DNA from 4 places in the Bacillus seohaeanensis genome. Region 2 is predicted to be linked to each of the others. Evidence: riboswitches for the same ligand, from Rfam matches in the RefSeq annotation. Region 2 holds a riboswitch; each other region holds the start of a gene.

Region 1 (3,210 bases), on a different contig from region 2:
ATAAGGCATATGACGAAGGCGGAGAAAAGTTAGACACGGTTAGAATGGAAGTAGCTAACGAAGAATTAAACGTAGCAACAGAGCTTGCTAAAGAAGAAGGCATGAATCAAGAGAAAGTAAGTGAACTCCTTACAGAAATTAAAAAGGAAATGGCTGATCAAAATCCCGCAACGAAAGAGGAAGTAGAGAAAATCGTAGAAGAAAAATTAAAATCCTTAAATATTGAATTAAGTCCTGAGGATCGACAGTTACTTATCGATTTGTTCGAAAAGATGCGTGCCATTAATATTGACTTCGATAACGTAAAGCAACAATTAGAAGATTTGACATCTGAAATTCAATCAACTATTAAAGATTTCGTAAAAGATGAGGGATTTGGTGAAAAGGTTTCAAATTTTTTCAGCAGCGTGATTCAAGCAATTTCGGACTTTTTTACATCGGTAGCTAATTTCTTTAAAAATTTAATTTGATTTAATTTAATAAAAAGGGCTGACCATATGGAGAATTTCTCTTTAATGGTCAGCTTTTTTGTTTCTCATTTAGTGTATGGCGATTCTTACGCTAGTATCAATGGCACTTGTACTATATTATTGTAATCAACTATTTTTATAACGAATCGGTAGGAGGACAGCAGCTACCAGTGGTTTTTTTCAAGATAATATTTATTTTTCCAAAACAAGGACAAAAGCCCTTCCCAAAAAATACTGCTTAAATAGGCTAATAAAGAAGTCAGATTTAAAATGGAGGGGAGCAATTTGCTCATGCTCAGAAACGAAAAGATATCGCCAATTAGAAGCCCTTGGGGAAATGGACAAATCGGTGGTGGCCTAGGTAACGGATTTGGTCAAGGATACGACCCAGGTTACGGTGGTTTCGGTTCAGGTTATGGAAGCTTTGGAGGATACGGCGGCTTCGGTCCAGGCTATGGAAACCCTGGAGGACATGGCGGCTTCGGTCCAGGCTATGGAAATCCTGGAGGATACGGCGGCTTCGGTTCAGGTTATGGAAGCTTTGGAGGATACGGCGGCTTCGGTCCAGGCTATGGAAACCCTGGAGGATATGGTGGTTTCGGTCCAGGCTATGGAAATCCTGGAGGATATGGCGGAGGGTATGGATTAAACCCTACTCTTGGTGCCGGATTATTAGGACTAGGGTTAGGGTACCTCGGTGGAGAAATAATTGATAATGACAAAAGATATTATTAACTTTAAATAAACGTTGCATAACAGGAATGACTATTTTGCGTATTTGGTTATTCCTGTTGTTTTTTATCCTGCAATGGCGAATAGTTCCTATCGCTTAAAGCTCTATTTTATATTTTTAAAATTACAATCATAATTAAGATAACGATAAATATAATAAAATATTAGAAAAATTCCGCTTTTTCAATTGACATTAGCCCCATGTTCATGTAAATTATGGGAAAGTTCAATTTAATTTCATAAAGCAATCTTATCAAGAGAGGTTGAGGGACTGGCCCGTCGATACCTCAGCAACCAGCCGAAATATGGGTATGGTGCTAATTCCAGCAAGTTGGTGAAGCCAACTTGGAAGATAAGAGGGAGAATATACACATTCTGAGCCTTCTTATTGAAGGCTCTTTTTTATTCCCTCTTCTTCTCTGATAATAGAACAACGAAAAGGAGAGAGAGCAGTGACGTATCGATTGGAAACGAATATAGCTCAAATTGGAAATAGAAGTGAGAAGGAAACAGGTACTGTGAGTACACCTATTTATCTCTCAACCGCTTACCGTCATGAAGGATTGGGGAAATCTACTGGCTTTGATTACTCTAGAACATCAAATCCGACAAGGGAAATAGTAGAATCTTCCTTGGCAGACCTTGAAAAAGGGGATGAAGCGTTTGCTTTCAGCTCAGGTATGGCTGCCATTCAATGTATCCTTTCTTTATTTCAATCAGGCGACGAACTTATCGTGTCAGAAGACATTTACGGGGGAACTTATAGGTTATTTCAGCATTACGAACACCAATACGAGATAACTTTTCACTATGTTGACACAAGCAACAAGGAACTAGTCGGAAAGAAAATTAATGAAAACACAAAGGCAATATTTGTTGAAACTCCTACAAATCCATTAATGAAAGAAACAGATTTAAAAGAAATAGCAAAACTGACCGAACAAAACAACCTGTTACTACTAGTTGATAACACGTTTTATACTCCGATTATTCAGCAGCCAATTAGTGAAGGTGCTGATATAGTCATTCATAGTGCTACTAAGTATTTAGGTGGGCATAATGACGTTTTAGCGGGAGCAGTCATTGCTGTTGGAGAGGAAATATGTAACAAGCTTCGTGACTATCAAAATGCGGCCGGGGCAGTCCTTTCTCCGTTTGACTGTTGGCTTTTAATCAGAGGAATAAAAACATTAACATTAAGAGTTAGAGAACAAGAAAAAAATGCAAAGCAAATTGCTCAATTTTTACGAGAGCATCCACTCATTACAGATGTTTTTTATCCAAATAAAGGAGGAATGCTTTCCTTTCGAATTCAAAAAGAAGAATGGATTGCGCCTTTTCTTGAAAAATTACAACTTATTACATTTGCTGAAAGCTTAGGGGGAGTAGAAAGTTTTATTACGTATCCTGCCACTCAGACACATGCAGACATCCCTGAATCTATTCGTATAGAGAAAGGGATATGCAATCGATTACTGCGATTTTCTGTTGGAATTGAGCATATTGATGACTTATTGGAGGAATTAAAAGCCGTTTTATCCAAAGTGGAAGAGGAGGTTATTACGTATGAGTAGAGAGCCTTATTCATTTCAAACAAAATTACTTCATAATGCTTTTAAGACAGATAAAGAGACTGGTGGGGTAAGTGTCCCGATTCATCATTCTTCAACTTTTCATCAATTCGAATTTGATCAATTTGGAAAATATGATTATAGTCGGTCGGGTAATCCAACTCGCGAAGCATTGGAGGAAACAATTGCAGAACTTGAAGGCGGTACTAGGGGATTTGCTTTTTCATCCGGGATGGCTGCCATCTCTACAGCCTTTATGCTACTTCAACAGGGAGATCATGTGCTCATCTCAGAGGACGTTTATGGGGGAACATACCGAATGGTAACAGAAGTGCTTTCTCGTTTCGGTGTAGAGTATACGTTCGTTGATATGACGGACCTTAACGAGGTAGCTACTTCGATAAAGAATAATACGCGAGTCATCTATATGGAAACAC
Region 2 (3,210 bases):
ATCTGATAAGGGAAGCAGCTCCCGCAAGTAATGCCACTGTTAGTAAGCCGAACCTGTTTATCCAGTTTCCAGCCAATCTCATAAATGGCACCTCCGATAGTACCGCTATCAAAAACGCCAACCCAATTCCAGCATATGTTCCACCAGAATCTTCTACAAACAAACCAAAATACGTATTATTTGCAAGGTTGGGACCAAACACTAGAAAAGTAACTGCCAAGAATAAAAGAAACCTTTTTATTTTAAACAGCTCTTTTATCCCAGCTTTTAAATCTAATTTTACCGTTGCTTTCTCTTTAGGAAACCCAATAGATATAAATGCTGCAATAACCAAACAGGCAAAGAAGGAGTAGAAAATAATCGTCGGACCGATTGCCCCTTCTGAAAACCGCCCCATTAAAAAAACTGCCAATCCAAAGCCTAATGAACCATAAAGCCTAATATTGCCGTAATCATACCCTACTTTACTTGTATACTTTAAGCTAATACTATCTGAAACTGGAATAATCGCACTTTGAAAAACTGCTACTAAAAAAGCGACAAGAAAAAAGCCAATATAATTTCCTACTGGTAAATATCCTAGTGCAAACACTCCTGCTAAAAAGGTCGTAATCCCAAGAACCAGTGTAGGTCGATTTGTTTTGTCACTCACCATCCCCCAAAGTGGCTGGAAAAAGATCATCACAATGGGCCCAATCGACATAATCGTCCCTATTTGCGAACCACTAAGATGCGCTACTTCACTTAAATACACACTTAATAATGGAGTAAGACTTCCGACACCAAAAAAGGTAAGTAAATAAAAGCCTTTTAATGTGAAAATCTGGTTACGATTAGATTTATTCATTCTGTATCCCCCTGAAGCTTTTCCTAAAATGCTGGACTTTTATAAACATAAACATTATTTTACATTATCAGTCTAATATTAGATGGATACTGCTGGAATGTAAATAACATTTTTTTCTTTCTTTTATGAGTATTGCTTCTCCACTTGTTGCTAGTATTTAACATGAAAAAGCCTGTAGATAGTGGAATAAACATTCTTGAATCTATTATTGGACAAAGTTTAGGGGTTACTGGACACTTTCTCTATTATTCTAGACAATTCTATTGATTTATTGGACACCTTTCTATCTTTTCTAGACAAATTCTTTGGTTTTCTGGACAAACTACCTTTTTATGTAAAATCATACCTCCATTGTTAAGAACAGAAGGAACGTCTATTAAGCACAAAGATCAATATCCAACTGTTTCCGTTTGACTTTTTCTCTGAAACGCATTAAAGTATGGGAAGGAATTTTAATATATACGATTTTCTTCTTATCCAGAGAGGCGGAGGGACTGGTCCAATGAAGCCTCGGCAGCGGACTCTTTATGAGTGCTGTGCCACATCCAGCAAGCAAGTAGCTTGAACGATAAGAAGAGCGTTTCTTTTTATTGTGGAAACCTCTTCTTATTAGAAGGGGTTTTTTTAGCGAAAAGCGGAAGTGGCTCGTTTAGCTCGCGAAGAAAATAGGGATTACCCTCCAAAGGCGTCTTTTGCCTTTTGAGGGTAATCATCTTTTTCACAGCGAGCTAGCCGCTGGAGCTAGACAAGCGAAAAGCGGAAGTGGCTCGTTTAGCTCGCTGAAGCTAGACAACATGAAAATTAAAAAGGAGTGCTTAACTTGGATTCTCAAAAAGGTAGTTTGTTGGCTTTACTGCCATTAGTTATATTTATTGCGTTGTTTTTAGGTGCAGGGATTATTACCGGGGACTTTTATGCTTTTCCAGTACTTGCAGCTATATTAATCGCTGCTATTGTAGCCTTAGTGATGAACAGGAAAGAATCGCTTTCTACTAAAATTGAATTGTTCGCGAAGGGTACTGGTCACACAGATATTATCATTATGGTATTTATCTTTTTATTAGCAGGGGCCTTTTCTGAGTCTGCTAGTAGAATGGGTGCAGTGGATTCTACGGTAAACCTTTCATTATCTTTTATCCCAGAAAACATGTTGATTGCAGGCTTGTTCATTATCGCTGCATTCGTCTCGCTTTCGATGGGGACTTCGATGGGAACAATTGCTGCACTTGCACCGATTGGACTTGGCATTAGTACACAAACAGATATTTCTTCCACACTAGCGATGGCAACGGTTATCGGAGGAGCTATGTTTGGTGACAACTTATCGTTTATTTCCGATACGACAATTGCAGCTGTTAGAACACAACAAACTGAAATGAAAGATAAATTCAAAGTAAACTTTTTCATCGTCTTACCTGCAGCAATTGTAACGGTTATTATTTTGCTTATTATGACACAAGGGAATCAAACGACAGTTAATGTTGGTGACTTCGATGCGATAAAAATTATTCCTTACTTGGGAGTTTTGATTGGAGCACTCATTGGATTGAATGTGTTCGTCGTCTTACTTGGAGGTATTTTACTTTCCGGGATCATCGGTTTTATTGATGGGAGCTTCACATTTTCTTCCTACCTTCAAAGTATAACGGAAGGAATGCTTGGTATGGGAGAAACCGCCTTTCTCGCTATGCTTATCGGTGGTGTTGTCGAAATCATTCGTCATAACGGTGGTATCCAAGCGTTACTTTACTATATGACAAGAAATGTTCGTTCGCATAAAGGGGCACAACTTGCAATGGCTGGGTTGGTCAGTTCTACTAATCTTTCAACTGCCAACAATACTATCTCTATTATTATTGCCGGTCCTCTAGCAAAAAACATTGCGGACAAGTACGAAGTTGATCGTCGTAAATCAGCAAGTATTTTAGACATTTTTTCCTGTGCTGTTCAGGGGTTGCTTCCTTACGGGGCACAAATGCTAGTTGCAGCGGAAGTAGCGGGAATTTCCCCTGTTAGTATCCTTTCCTATGCATTTTATCCAATCCTCATTGCCATATGTGGTATAATAGCAATCTATTTGGACTTTCCGAAGTTCACACGGAAAAAAGTAGCATAACTATTTCAGCCTGCATCGACCAATAGGTCAGTGCAGGCTTTTTATTTCGGAATAAACAGGGAGAAAAGGCTTCTAAGCCCGTTTACACCTTTTATTCATTGCAACTTATAGCAAGTTATTCACGTGATATAATTTCCCGCTTTCTATTTTGTCCCCTAACAGTAATCCCATTAATGCTTGAGCTACTGTATCTGTATCACGAAGCATTCCTTCTTTTTTATATCGTTGAAACTTCTCTATGTCATCA
Region 3 (3,210 bases), on a different contig from region 2:
GTCTAAATAGGACTGCACTTCAAACTGTTGATTGTTTTGACCTCTTGTAAATCGCTCAGCAAAAAGTGCTCCCGTTCTATACGTAACCATTCCAGCCATTCTCGCAATCTCTAATCCTTTTATTTCACAATTCTCTTCGTAATATCCGTTATTCCAATGGGGATCATTTTCAATACTTCTAATCCCAATATGATTAAAAGCAATTCCGTAATCACTTAATTCAGGAGTGACAGCTAATGGAAATATTTTCTGGACAAATTGAGGAAACATTAATCCCCACTCTAATGCTTGCATCCCGCCTAACGATCCACCAATAACAGCTTCAAGCTTTTTAATGCCAAGGGTTTGAAGAGCTGTATGCTGCGCACTCACCATATCTCTAATCGTTATTTCTGGAAAGTCAGGACCATATCTCTTCCCTGTTATAGGGCTAAGGGAGGCAGGTCCCGTAGACCCATCACATCCCCCTAGTACATTGAACGAAATAATTTGAAATTCATTTGTATCAATATAGCAACCTGGACCTACTAACCCTGCCCACCATCCTGGTTGATCATCGTCGCCACTTACAAGATGATTACCTGTTAATGCATGGCAAATCAAAATTACAGGACCGTTTATATTTCCACTTCTTTCATAAACTAAGTTGATATCTTTTAATATTTCTCCACTTTCTAACGTAAGAGCAGGTATTCGGATGGAGCTTACTATGGTGTCTTGAATTTTTTTATTCTCCATATTCGTTACCTCCTCCCGTTTAGATTTTTAATGAGAATTTTTTATACCGGTGATGCCGCTAGAGCTGCCTCAATTGCTTGATCCAATTCGTTAATTAAATCCTGTGGCGATTCGAGACCGATAGATAAACGAACCAAATCTTCCGTAACACCTGTAGACTTTAATTCTTCTGAATTCAGCTGTTGATGTGTCGTCGATGCCGGATGAATGATAAGCGATTTTGCATCACCAACATTTGCAACATGCGACCATAACTTAATATTGTCCACTACTTTACGACCAGCTTCTCTTCCACCTTTAATGCCAAACACTACAATTGAACCCGTTCCGTTTTTGAAATACTTCTGTGCTAAGTGATACGAAGGGTGTTCTCTTAATCCAGGATAAGAAACCCAATTGACTTCACTATGCGCTTGTAAATGCTCCGCAATCTTCACTGCATTTTGATTATGGCGTTCCACTCGCAAATGCAATGTTTCAAGTCCTTGTAAAAGTAAGAAAGCACTTTGTGGACTTAAGCAAGAACCAAAGTCTCTTAAAAGCTGAACCCTTAGTTTTGTAATAAATGCCGCTTCTCCTACATCTGTTGCGTAGCGGATGCCATTATAGCTGCGGTCTGGTTCTGTAAAGCCAGGGAACTTTTCACTATTCCAATCAAATTTCCCACCATCTACAACAATTCCGCCAATCGTTGTGCCGTGCCCACCGATCCACTTTGTTGCTGAGTGGATAACAATATCTGCACCCCATTCAATCGGCTTACATACATACGGAGTAGCAAAAGTATTATCGATGAGTAATGGAATTCCATTTTCATGCGCAATGTCTGCAACTTTTTCAATATCTAAAATATTTAAACTCGGATTACCGATTGTTTCTCCAAATAGCGCTTTCGTTTTCGGTGTGATGGCTTTTCGGAAGTTCTCTGGGTCAGAAGGGTCAACAAATTTTACTGTAATTCCATACTTCGGAAGCGTAACAGAAAATAGATTGTAAGTTCCTCCATAAAGATTCGTTGCTGCAACAATTTCATCACCTGCACCAGCAATATTTAACACTGCAAGTGAAATCGCCGCCATACCAGAAGAAACACCAAGTGCGCCAATTCCTCCTTCTAATAAAGCAAGTCGCTGTTCGAGTACATCGACTGTCGGATTCATAATTCGGGAGTAAATATTCCCTCCCTCTTCTAATCCAAATAACTTCGCTGCATGCTCCGTATTATCAAAAACATAGGAAGTAGTTTGATAGATTGGAACCGCCCTTGAACCTGTTTCCGGATCTGGCTGTTGTCCACCGTGAAGAAGTAACGTGTCAAAATCAAATGAATTTGTCATAAAAAAATTCCTCCTTAAGAAATTTGAGTTTTTATTAATTTTTTCTCTGGTGTTAGTTCAAATGGTGTAACAGTCAAATGCAATCTGTCATAGGTGCGTTCCTGCATTTCGTATAAAGCATTAATAAACGCCCTAATTTGATGCGTAGTGTATTGGGTAGATTCTTGATGAGTTAGGAAGATTTCAAGAGGAAGAATAAGAAAAACCCCCTTCCTAAGAAGAGGGTCTGTTTTTAAGGGATCCTCCTCTTATCTCCCAGGCAGCTTAATTGCCTGTAGGAATTAGCACCTTTTCAAGTACACGCAATCGTACTCGAAGGTTGCCGGGCTTCATCGGGCCTATTCCCTCCACCACTCTCGATAAGAGCATTCAGTTGTAAATAGTTAGTTATTCATGGCTTAAAGTGAATTATAAATTCTTCACTACTAATCGTCAAGAGAAAATTTAGAATTTTTTCATTCTTTCATTTTCCCAGCACAACTGCTAATCGAAATAAGTTGTTTGTTGTCGATTCGCCGATAAGTTGGGATTTTTCTTCGATATCAAAGGACTAGCCGCTCTAACTAGACAAACCATAAACAAGCAATAATCCAATATTATAGAAGACTAAATTTCCAAAGATTCCTTTATTGCTTTTTCAAATACCTGATTAATATCCCCAGCATCCTCAATACCTAGTGATATGCGGACAACATGTCTATTTATTCCGATTTTTTCTTGTGCTTCTTTTGAGAGTGCCCTGTGGGATGTAGTTACTGGATGGGAAACCGTTGTTTCAACACCCGCAAGTGAAGGAATAATTTTCACCCATTGAAGTGATGTAAAAAACTTCTCGATATTACACTTTTGAGAAAGCTCAATGGTAACAATTGCGCCATTCCCTTTGTTCGATAGCTCAGTTGGATAATAAACTTTCTCAATAGCATTATGTTTTTTCAATTGCTCTACCAGAGAATGAGCATTTTCCGTTTGTTTTGCCATTCGAAGCGCAAGAGTTTTCGTACCTCGAACTGTGAGCCATGCCTCAAATGGACTTAAATTCGCACCTAAATTCACTACTCTTTCTCTAGCTTTACTCACTAGATTTTCACTACCTACGAGCACACCTGCCGTTATATCACTGTGTCCTCCTAAA
Region 4 (3,210 bases), on a different contig from region 2:
TTAGGACGAACATAATCGGCAAATTCAACAAGTTCAATTTCAATTCCTTCGTCTGCCGCTTTCTCTTTAATATACTCCCAAGTAGGTACACCAGAACCGTTGACACCAACCTTCACGACTTTCTTTTCACCGCCCGAACAACCAGCAAGTAAAGCTCCAACTAATAAAGCGAATGTAAGTATAATTCCAAATTTTCTCTTCATGGTGATTCTCCCTTATAAGTAATTTTTATAAAACCATCCTACTATCTTCTTCTAATGGATTTAGAAAATCTGTTTCCGAATGTTTGCATTCCTTGGACCATCACAACAAGAATAATAACGGTCACAATCATGACAGATGTCTCAAACCGTTGATACCCATAGGCGATTGCAAGGTCACCAAGGCCGCCTCCCCCGACAGCACCAGCCATTGCGGATGCGCCGACTAGTCCAACTGTTGCAATTGTAATATTCAATACAATCGAGCTTAAAGCTTCCGGAATTAATATTTGAAAAACAATCTGCCACGGAGTAGCACCCATCGCTTCAGCTGCTTCAATAACTCCTGGTTCGACTTCAAGTAAGGAACTTTCAATCAATCTAGCAATATATGGCGCAGCAAAAACGACTAATGGAACAATTGCAGCCGCCGTCCCAATCGATGTTCCCACAATAACGCGAGTAAAAGGGATAATTGCAACCATCAAAATAATAAATGGAATCGAGCGAAAAATATTAACAATCCCATTTAAAATGTTAAAAACAGCTTGCTGCTCCATCAAGTGACCTTTCCTTGTCACAACAAGAGCAATTCCTAAAGGAATCCCAATTAAAGCGGCAAATAATAGCGAAAATCCGACCATAACGAGTGTATCCCAAGTAGCTTCAATAATTCTTGGCCAAAATGTACCCCAATTTATGCTCATGATTCCCTAACCTCCTTCACTAAGATTTGTTTTTCTACAAAGTCGAGTGCTTTTCTTACTTCTTCTTGTTTGCCTTTGAACTCGACAATTAAATTTCCAAAAGGCTTTCCTTGCAACTCCGTAATCTGTCCAAATAACACATTCGCTTCGACATCAAATTGTTTGTTCACTTGAGAGAGAAGCGGCTGGCTGGCAGATTCCCCTAAAAATATTAATCTATAAATATTAGAAGGCTGATTCGATTTCAACTGTTCTAGTATTGAATCTGGAATATGATCATTCATGACACTTCTTACAAAGTTTTTCGCTGTGCGACTATCTGGTTGAGAGAAAACATCAAAAACGGTACCCTGCTCGATAACCTTTCCGTTTTCCATCACGGCAACTCTGTCACAAATTTCGCGGATAACATTCATTTCGTGCGTGATCATTAGGATTGTTATTCCGTACTCTTTGTTTACTTTTTTCAACAGTTGTAAAATTGCATCCGTTGTTTGCGGATCAAGGGCTGATGTTGCTTCATCACAAAGCAGGATATCGGGTGAAGTTGCTAATGCTCTTGCAATTCCGACACGCTGTTTTTGTCCTCCTGAAAGCTGATCCGGATAATAACTTGCTTTATCCTCTAGCCCCACGAATTGAAGGAGCTCTGTCACCCGTTTAGTAATTTCTGCTTTAGAAAACTTTGCGAGCTTAAGAGGATAAGCAATGTTTCCAAAAACGGTCCGAGAATGCAGCAAGTTAAAATGCTGAAAAATCATCCCAATCTTTTGTCGTGTTTTCCTAAGAGCTGCCTGATCGAGCTCTGTCATATCTTTATTATTAATAAAAATCTTACCGCTCGTCGGTCTTTCTAGTAAATTCACACAACGGATTAGCGTACTCTTCCCAGCACCACTAAATCCAATAACACCAAAAATCTCCCCTTTCTCAACGTCCAAGCTAATATCATTCACAGCATGAACCGGATTTCCATTACTCTCAAACACCTTTGTTACATTTTGTAGTGAAATCATGTTGTCCCTCCTTCTATTAGGTCCGTCCCCGGATAAGGTAACGCGGTAAATTGTTAAAGTTTTTAGTTGTAGAGGTCCGTCCCCGACTGCTTTACAGTGCTAAAGGTTCGACCAGAATGGAATAAAACAAAAAGGCCCCTCTTCTTAACAGGAAGAAGAGGGGCCTACGTATATGTAAATAAACCGCTCTTCTCATCTTACAAGTGCATATTGGTCACTTGCAGGAATTGGCACGGTATTCAGTAAAGAACCCGTTGCCGAGGTTTCAAAGGGCCAGTCCCTCCACCTCTCTGGATAAGAAGATATTTTCGCTATTCAATTAACATTTGAAATTCATAATACTTTAAAGTTTTAAAGTAGTCAAGAGAAATTTGACAATTATTTCGATTTTGACTAGAAGGAATTATGAGTGAAAAGGATAGTGGTTGTTTATATGTTTGCTGAAAAATAGTAGATGGGAAGAGAAAAGAAAGGATCAAAGGCTTGCATTCTAATACAATATAAAAAGCAAACTTCGAAACAAAATTAGCGATTAGAAATAAAACGATATAGTTAAGTAATAATATGGTTGAAATTTGAAACCAATTATTTATTTTGTGCGTAAGGATATAAAAGGAATAAAGTAGGGGGAGAGAAAATGGGGAGCATTATTACAGGTGTAGTAGTTATAGCAATACTTTTAGGTGCATTTTTCTTATTCAACTGGCTAATGGGCTATAAGAAAGATCATATCGTTATTGACTTGGATGAACGCTATATTGACTACAATAAGTATGTTAAAGCGATTCAACGGGAACTAGAAAGCAGGGGGATGGACGTAAAGTATGAAGGGAATTATCGGTTTGTAATAGATGGTAAACGTTATTTGTTTATTGAAAGAAATGTTTCGATGGGCGGAGTTCCGCTGCAGCGCACCATTTTGAAACCGGAAAAGTAGTGGAAGAAAGGTTCGAGAACAGTTTTACTTTTAAAAAATCAGTCCCCCCAATTCCAGGGAGACTGATTGCCCTATCACCTATCACTGCTTCTCATAAATCCGCAAATTCGCATAAATTTTCTCAAGCGTCGGAGCTGCAATCTCTTTCTCTTTCGCAATCCCTAGTAAATATCCATAAAAGTGATCGCCCTCTACAGATAGTCCTTTTTCCATATCACGCTGCAAGGACGACTTCATTTCATGTGCCATAGATTGAAGCTTACCCCAATTCACTTCTACAATATCGTCAGCAAGTGGAGCATTGATGCTTCTCATAATCGATGCTGCTTCGTCCAGTGTATTCTGAATAG

What was found. Region 2 has a riboswitch for S-adenosylmethionine ahead of ACFSUL_RS00500 (Na+/H+ antiporter NhaC family protein). Riboswitches for the same ligand answer to the same signal wherever they lie in the genome.
Region 1: another riboswitch for S-adenosylmethionine. It lies ahead of ACFSUL_RS15600 (methionine biosynthesis PLP-dependent protein); the one in region 2 lies ahead of ACFSUL_RS00500 (Na+/H+ antiporter NhaC family protein).
Region 3: another riboswitch for S-adenosylmethionine. It lies ahead of ACFSUL_RS01190 (O-acetylhomoserine aminocarboxypropyltransferase/cysteine synthase family protein); the one in region 2 lies ahead of ACFSUL_RS00500 (Na+/H+ antiporter NhaC family protein).
Region 4: another riboswitch for S-adenosylmethionine. It lies ahead of ACFSUL_RS20570 (methionine ABC transporter ATP-binding protein); the one in region 2 lies ahead of ACFSUL_RS00500 (Na+/H+ antiporter NhaC family protein).

Annotation. Positions count from the first base shown of each region.
Region 1 is NZ_JBHUMF010000031.1:452,139-455,348, forward strand. Features, by position in the region: gene ACFSUL_RS15590 (DUF1002 domain-containing protein) at 1-470, shown strand, start outside; gene ACFSUL_RS15595 (hypothetical protein) at 762-1,205, shown strand; SAM riboswitch class I at 1,450-1,561, shown strand; gene ACFSUL_RS15600 (methionine biosynthesis PLP-dependent protein) at 1,655-2,776, shown strand; gene metC (cystathionine beta-lyase) at 2,769-3,210, shown strand, end outside.
Region 2 is NZ_JBHUMF010000001.1:96,018-99,227, reverse strand. Features, by position in the region: gene ACFSUL_RS00505 (MFS transporter) at 1-847, opposite strand, end outside; SAM riboswitch class I at 1,318-1,422, shown strand; gene ACFSUL_RS00500 (Na+/H+ antiporter NhaC family protein) at 1,668-2,963, shown strand; gene ACFSUL_RS00495 ((S)-benzoin forming benzil reductase) at 3,069-3,210, opposite strand, start outside.
Region 3 is NZ_JBHUMF010000002.1:123,250-126,459, reverse strand. Features, by position in the region: gene metX (homoserine O-acetyltransferase MetX) at 1-738, opposite strand, end outside; gene ACFSUL_RS01190 (O-acetylhomoserine aminocarboxypropyltransferase/cysteine synthase family protein) at 780-2,075, opposite strand; SAM riboswitch class I at 2,321-2,441, opposite strand; gene ACFSUL_RS01185 (trans-sulfuration enzyme family protein) at 2,682-3,210, opposite strand, start outside.
Region 4 is NZ_JBHUMF010000035.1:28,828-32,037, reverse strand. Features, by position in the region: gene ACFSUL_RS20580 (MetQ/NlpA family ABC transporter substrate-binding protein) at 1-203, opposite strand, end outside; gene ACFSUL_RS20575 (methionine ABC transporter permease) at 245-907, opposite strand; gene ACFSUL_RS20570 (methionine ABC transporter ATP-binding protein) at 904-1,923, opposite strand; SAM riboswitch class I at 2,113-2,224, opposite strand; gene ACFSUL_RS20565 (hypothetical protein) at 2,561-2,860, shown strand; gene ACFSUL_RS20560 (ketopantoate reductase family protein) at 2,942-3,210, opposite strand, start outside.